DNA from 2 places in the Marinobacter flavimaris genome. Region 1 is predicted to be linked to the other one. Evidence: riboswitches for the same ligand, from Rfam matches in the RefSeq annotation. Region 1 holds a riboswitch; the other holds the start of a gene.
The links. A riboswitch is a leader RNA that binds a small molecule or an ion and turns the genes downstream of it on or off. The one in region 1 is predicted to bind cobalamin.
Positions count from the first base shown of each region.

Region 2: it holds a riboswitch for cobalamin, as region 1 does, so the genes downstream of both, ACGK9W_RS16470 (ribonucleoside-diphosphate reductase subunit alpha) here and ACGK9W_RS17930 (TonB-dependent siderophore receptor) in region 1, are expected to answer to the same signal.

Region 1 covers NZ_CP171359.1:3,845,577-3,848,991, reverse strand. The annotation lists gene ACGK9W_RS17935 (cobalamin-binding protein) at 1-18, opposite strand, end outside; gene ACGK9W_RS17930 (TonB-dependent siderophore receptor) at 49-1,887, opposite strand; cobalamin riboswitch at 2,022-2,245, opposite strand; gene ACGK9W_RS17925 (putative nucleotidyltransferase substrate binding domain-containing protein) at 2,368-3,415, shown strand, end outside.
Region 2 covers NZ_CP171359.1:3,511,698-3,515,112, reverse strand. The annotation lists gene nhaB (sodium/proton antiporter NhaB) at 1-142, shown strand, start outside; gene ACGK9W_RS16480 (ABC transporter substrate-binding protein) at 234-1,070, shown strand; gene ACGK9W_RS16475 (DUF3047 domain-containing protein) at 1,084-1,815, opposite strand; cobalamin riboswitch at 1,939-2,147, shown strand; gene ACGK9W_RS16470 (ribonucleoside-diphosphate reductase subunit alpha) at 2,275-3,415, shown strand, end outside.

The DNA of each region.
Region 1 (3,415 bases):
GAGCCATAGGTGCCTCATAGAGGGCGGGAGCCTCTCAGATCAATGAATTTACTGTTGGAAATCATAGCGCACCGAGGCCATGAAGGTTCGTCCGGCGGCCAGATAATCAAAGGGCGCGAAGGTCGCACTGTCATATCCGATGCTGGTGGCATACCGACGATCCAGCATGTTATCGACCTTGAATGAGGCCGACCAGCCAGGCTGGAAATTCCAGGCCGCTCTCAGGTCTACCGTGCCATAGCCCGGCAGCAGACTGGTATTTGCCGCATCGTTATAGCGGTCACTCTCGGCAATAAAGCTGGCGCCCACCGACCACTGGGAGAACAGGCGATCAATATCCAGACGCACGTTTTTTTCCGCGCGGCGTGGTAAACGGGCGCCGGTATCGCGATTCTCGGTATCCGCGTAGGTTACTGCTGCCGCCAGATTCCAGTCAGCCGTCTCGATACCGGAAGAAACCTCAACGCCACGGATTCTGGCCGTCTCGACGTTTTCCATGGTGCCCTCAAAGGTCACCGGGTCCGACACGTAGGTAATCAGGTCTTTCACGTCGTTCTGATAAAGCGCAATGTCCCAGTACCACCGGTCATATCGCCCGGAGAAACCGGCTTCGACCATCTGCCCCTCTTCCGCATCGAGGTCAGGATTACCGGTGTAGAACGGCACCGTCAGGTAAAGGTCATTAAAGGTGGGTGCCCGGAACGATGTCGCATAGCTGAGGCGAAAGCGATGGGCGCGGTCCAGCTGGTGACCGAAGGCCACACCGCCAGTCTCCTCTTTGCCATAGGCCTCGTTGTCATCCAGACGCAGACTGAGCATCAGATCGGTGGCATCAAAGTTCAAACGGCCCTGACCGAAAACCGCGCTGTTGGTCCGGCTGTCTTCTGTGAAATTGCTGGTGCCATCCACTTCGTCAAGCATGACCTCCGTACCCAGAACCAGCTCATGAACACCGGCCGTCAGGGTGTTTTCCCAGCGCGCGGAGCGAGACAGGGTGTCGAACGTGCTGGGATTGGCTCCGAAGGTATCCTGTTCGTCGCGAGCTTCCGAGAACTGGATACGTGTACGCCAGTAGTCACTGGCAACCGCTTCCAGATGCAGCCCCATGGCACGAATCAGGAAATCGGTATCACCGCCTTCAAACTCGGTATTACCTTCAGACTGGAAAACCGTCAGTCCTGCGCCGCCGCCCTGGTCAAAACTGTGGCTCAGTTTGGCCAGGCCACCAGCGTTCCGGAATCCTTTGTCCTCGCCGCCAGCACGCAGGTTCGTGCCATCGGTATCCGAATAAACGCCACCGGCCAGGAACGACGAACGGCCTTCCCGGCCAGCCAGCCCGGCCGTTGCCTCACGGGTTTCATGGGAACCGCCTTTCAGCTCGCCCCAACCCTGGCGCCCGGCCTCCGGTTCCAGGGTGAACGCCTGGATGACACCACCCACCGCATCGGCACCGTAGAGGGAACTCTTCGCACCTCGCACCAGCTCAACCCGTTCCATCAATTCGGGAGGCAAAAACTGCCAGGGTGGGATACCCGCAGAGGCCGAGCGCAGGCGGATACCATCGAGAAGCAGCACGGTACCTGAGCTGCCAGCGCCACGCAGGAATACGCTGGTAGTCTTGCCGTAACTGCCGTCCGACACCACGTTGATCCCCGGCTGGGCGCGCAGCAGGTCGCGGAATTCCGCGGGCTGTTGCCGATCAATATCCTCCTTCTCGATGACCGTAACCGAAGACAGGCTCTCCCCAACGGTCTTCGGCCCCAGTGTCGCGGTAACCACGATGGGATCCAGGGCATCGGATTCAGGGGCAGACTGGGCCGAAACGGCCAGAGGCAGGGCGGCCATGGCAACGCCGGCCAGTAAAACAGGGCTTTGAATTCTGAACATGAAACTTGCTCCGCACTCCGCGCGCACCCGCACGGGAATCTGGGTTTTGTTGCGGAACAGGGAATGGGGGCAGGCGGTAGACTGGTGTCAGGAATGCGGAACCGGCATATCACCCACCCAGGTTGCCCACCGCAACATCGGGTGTTTTTCCAGGCCGGTCTCCGGGCTGGCAGGCGGAACTCTGGGTTCCCGGGCAATCACCTTCCCATGTCTTGGCGACACAGTGGCGCACAGATTGCCGTTGTCCTGCTTACCGTTGCGGGGGCAGCATCGGACTTGCACTGGCGTGACCAGGCTCACCGATTTCCCGTTTCACCCGTCGCGCTTTGCGACGGGCACCTGAAAAAAGTGTGGCAAGGCTAGCAACACCGGGGTAAGCGGTCAATGAAATCCATCAAAGGTCGACATGGTCGCAGGCCTCTGCCACTGCTATATTCCATGACTGACAATCATTTTTTCTTCGCCAAAACAGGGAGTTTTATGCAGGCCGAGCTGGTCGACATCCGCAATCACATGGCTCAATACTCGCCGTTTGACGAGATGACCGAGGAGCTGCTCGACAGGGTGGTGGGCGGTATTGAGGTAGTCTACTTCAAGGCCGGCAGCCAGATCCTGGAATTCGGCGAGCCCAGTAACTGGCTTTATTACGTGCGCAGTGGCGCGGTAGAAATCTATCGGCGTTCGGGCGAGCTGTATAACCGCATCAGCGAAGGCGAAATATTCGGCCAGTTTGGCCTCCTGATGAACCGGAAAGTGCGATTTCCGGCAAAAGCCCTGGAAGACACACTGGTCTACAAGATTCCGGGAGAAATCTTCCAGTACCTGTGGGAAAATGAGGACAACTTCGCCGATTTCGTCGAGATTGAAGACCGCAGTCGCCTGCGCTCTGCCGTTTCCCGTCGGGAAAAGTCCAACCAACTGATGACATCCAAGGTTACCCGGTTGATTGCCCGGGAGCCGGTATCAGCGCCCCACACCGTTCGCCTGCAGGAAGCGGCGCGGATCATGACCGAAAACGGCGTCTCCGCACTGCTGCTGATGGACGAGGAAGGTGAAAAGCCCCTGCTCAAGGGCATCATTACCGACCGGGACCTGCGCACCCGGGCCCTTAGCGAAGCCCTGGCCTCGGAAACTCCGATCAGCGAGATCATGTCGGAGGATCTGATCACCATCCGCTCGAACATGTTCATATTCGAGGCCATGCTCACCATGCTGCACAACAATGTGCACCATCTTCCGGTGATGGATCGGGATGAGGTTCGCGGGGTGATTGCGCTGTCTGACATCGTAAAGTACGAGAGTCAGAGCAGCCTATACCTGGTCAGCAACATCTACCATCAGCAGGATGTAAAAGGGCTGAAGAAGATCAGCCTGGATGTGCGGGACAGCTTTGTTCGCATGGTGAACGAAGATGCCAACTCCCACATGATTGGCAGTGCCATGGCCGGCATCGGGCGCAGCTTTACACAACGTCTGCTGGCGCTGGGCGAGGAGAAACTCGGCCCCCCACCCGTGCCCTACTGCTTTA
Region 2 (3,415 bases), 330 kb from region 1:
CCAGGCGGCTTTCCTGTTCCTGCTGACGTCTGCCATAGCGCCGCTGGTTCGGCTGTCCTACGGCAAGATGGTGGTGATGGCGTTTCCCTACATGCTGGTAATGGGCGGTGTTGGTCTGTACATGGTTATCAACCATATTTGACATTATGTTCGGATTTTTGCGGGCGGTGTCAGTGCAGATCTTTCCGGGTCTGTTAATCTTTGGCTAAACAGACCCGAACAATACGGATTCCATGCCCAGAAACTGCCCGGTCCATTCTTCCCGACTCTCTGAAGCCATGCATTTGACCGTTGTCCGGCTTTGGATATTGCTGGTAGGTTTATTATTTACGTCCGCCTCCCTTGGCGCGTCGGAATCCGTAAACAAGACTCTGCGCATTGCCTATGTGGAGTTTCCCCCCATTACCTATCAGGCCAGCGATGGCCGCCCTGCTGGCAGCTTTATAGAGCTTACCCGGAAGATCGCTGTGGAAGCGGGTTACGAGCCGGAATTTCTCTTCTTGCCCATCAGCCGGGTATACCTGTATCTGCGCAACGGTAGAATTGACGTTTGGCCAGGTTCGGCCAACGTTCCTGCCCTTAACGGTGAAGTTCTTGAGACCTGGGTCACTCCCCTCGCGACCCAGCTCAGTGCCTGGTATCTGGAGGGAACCGAACCACTTACACATTTTGATCAACTGCAGGGCAAGACCGTCATCACGATAGGCGGGTACACCTATGGAGGGCTCTTGTACTGGCTGGAGGCGGAAGGTTCGATTGACGTCACCCAGGCTCCAAACTATCGGGCTGCTCTGGAAATGCTCAAGCTTGGCCGAGGCCATTACCTGTTTGGGCATCGGGATCCGGTCGTGGAAACCCTGACCATGCCCAAAGACGAGAAAATCCGTGAATCGGCGATCCGTTTGAGGAATCTGACCTGGCTGTTCTCGCTGGCCAATCCCCGGGCAGCGATCCTGCGGGAAGAGTTCAATGATGCCTACATCCGTCTGGCTGAAAAGGGTGAAGTGCCGCCGATACGAAACCTTGGAGAAAGCTTTGTGATCCCCGGATTTCCCGAGCAATACCGTTAGTAGTGTTCAGGGCTCAGGAATCCGGGTTCAGAAGGATGTCCCCATACCAGGCCGTGGCCTTTTCACCGGTGTTGTCCGAATCCGACATGATGGCAATGCCCACGACCGGTGGCGGTTCCTCGCCAAACGCTTCCCGATAATCGGCCATGATATCCCGCTCCACCGTGACCCATTCGCCGACCTGTTCTGATCCGGAATTCACGGCAATCATCATGGTTTTCTCGGTGTACGGGTTGGGCACAATCTCGCCCTTCGGGAGAGTATTGGCCCAGATGTAGTTGAGGGCATTGCCCGGCAGGGACTCACCGAATAACACCTCGACGGTCTTGCGTTTGGCGCGCTCGAAAAACCCCGCCTTCTCGGGCTGGAACTCGAACGCCACATAGATTCTGGCCGGGTAATCGTCCCCGGACTTTTCCCGGGCATCCCCGTTTTCGAAGACATTCGAGACCTTCCAGCACCATTGCAGAATCAGCGAATCGGTTGGCTCCAGCCTGACCCGTGCGATCAGTCCCGACGCACCGCCGTCCGTGGTCGCCCGCACGACCTGCTGACCGTATTCGGTTGTCAGTTCATAGCGGCTGAGCTGATCTATCTTGGGGAATTCCAGGGGTTCCCAGCCATCGTTCAGGGACTGCATCTGGGAGAAGGGTGTCAATGTACTCTCTTGCGAACTGACCGGTGCAGACAGCAGCATGGAAATGAGGAGCGGGCCCCAGATTCTTTTGTATCCGACCTTCTCCATAGTGCCTCTCCTCTTGTCAGGGTGTTTCCGTTGCAGACAGATCTTTTACCGGAAAGTGCCTTGTCCTGAAAAGTGGACCTGTATATAGTGTTTCTATCCTTGGTCAAATACCAGATGTAGTGATCAGCGCGTAACCAACTCGGTCAACGTGTGATCATCTCAGCCATTCTGGTATCGGGAATCCGGTGAGACTCCGGAACTGACGCGCAGCGGTATTGGGGAACAAGCGTGGCATCAAGACACTGGCGAAAGCCGGGAAGTCGCCACACGAGGCCGAATCGAACGATTCACGCCCCTGAGTCCGAAGACCTGCCAGGGATACGGAGCTTCAAAGCTCCTGACTGCACCTTCGCGACCCAGGGTGAGCAGACCGGTTATGCCCAGCCATTCCCATGGCGAGGTGTGCCCCTGCGTACGCGATGGTGAAAGGAACTCAACGCGTATTCAGGAGAACACTGCATGTCTGCCTCAGCCCTGGCCGAACCCCGGCCAACCTCGCACACGGACACCGAATCCCTTCAGGTCATCAAGCGCAACGGCACGCTTGTGGGCTTCGACCCCTCGAAGATCAGCATCGCCGTAACCAAAGCGTTCCTCGCTGTTGAGGGCGACACCGCCGCCGGTTCCGCGCGTATCAATGACGCGGTACACCGGGTGACCGACCAGGTCATCCAGGCGATTAGCCGTCGCCTGAAGGCCGGTGGCAAGGTGCATATCGAAGACATCCAGGATCAGGTGGAACTGGCCCTGATGCGGGCCGAAGAACAGAAGGTGGCCCGCGCCTACGTCCTGTATCGGGAAGAGCATGCCCGCGAGCGCGCCCGCCATGCGCCGGTTGAGGCGCACCCCCATCTGACGGTGAAAAAGACCAGTGGCGAGATTGCTCCGCTGGATCTGGGCCTGATGAAACTGCAGGTGGAAAAGGCCGCCACAGGGCTGGAGGGCATCGACGGTGATTCCCTGGTGGACGATGCCCTGACCAACCTCTACGACGGCATCGCCGAGGAAGACGTGCTGTCGGCCCTGATCATGACGGCCCGCAGCCGGATTGAGCGGGAGCCGGACTACAGCGCGGTCACCGCTCGTCTACTGCTGGAACAGCTGCGTCTGGAGAATGCCGCCGCGTTGGGCCTGCCCATCAGTCTGCCATTGGCTGAGATTTATCCACAGGCACTGAGCGCCTTTGTCGAAGCGGGAATCCGGTACGAATTGCTGGATGACGCTCTGGCCGCCTTTGATCTGGAGCGCCTGGGTGCCGCCCTTCAGCCGGAACGGGATCTGCAGTTCGGCTTCCTGGGTCTGCAAACCCTGTACGACCGTTACTTCCTGCACTGGAACAAGGCCCGCCTGGAATTGCCCCAGGTATTTTTCATGCGCGTTGCCATGGGCCTGGCCCTGCGCGAAGATGACCCGAATGCCCGGGCCATCGAGTTCTACAATCTGCTGTCGTCGTTTGACTACATGGCGTCCACACCCACGCTGTTCAACAGCGGTACCCGCCATTCTCAGCTGTCCTCCTGTTACCTGACGACGGTGGGCGACGATCTTGAAGACATCTACGGCGCCATCCGTGATAACGCCATGCTGTCGAAATGGGCTG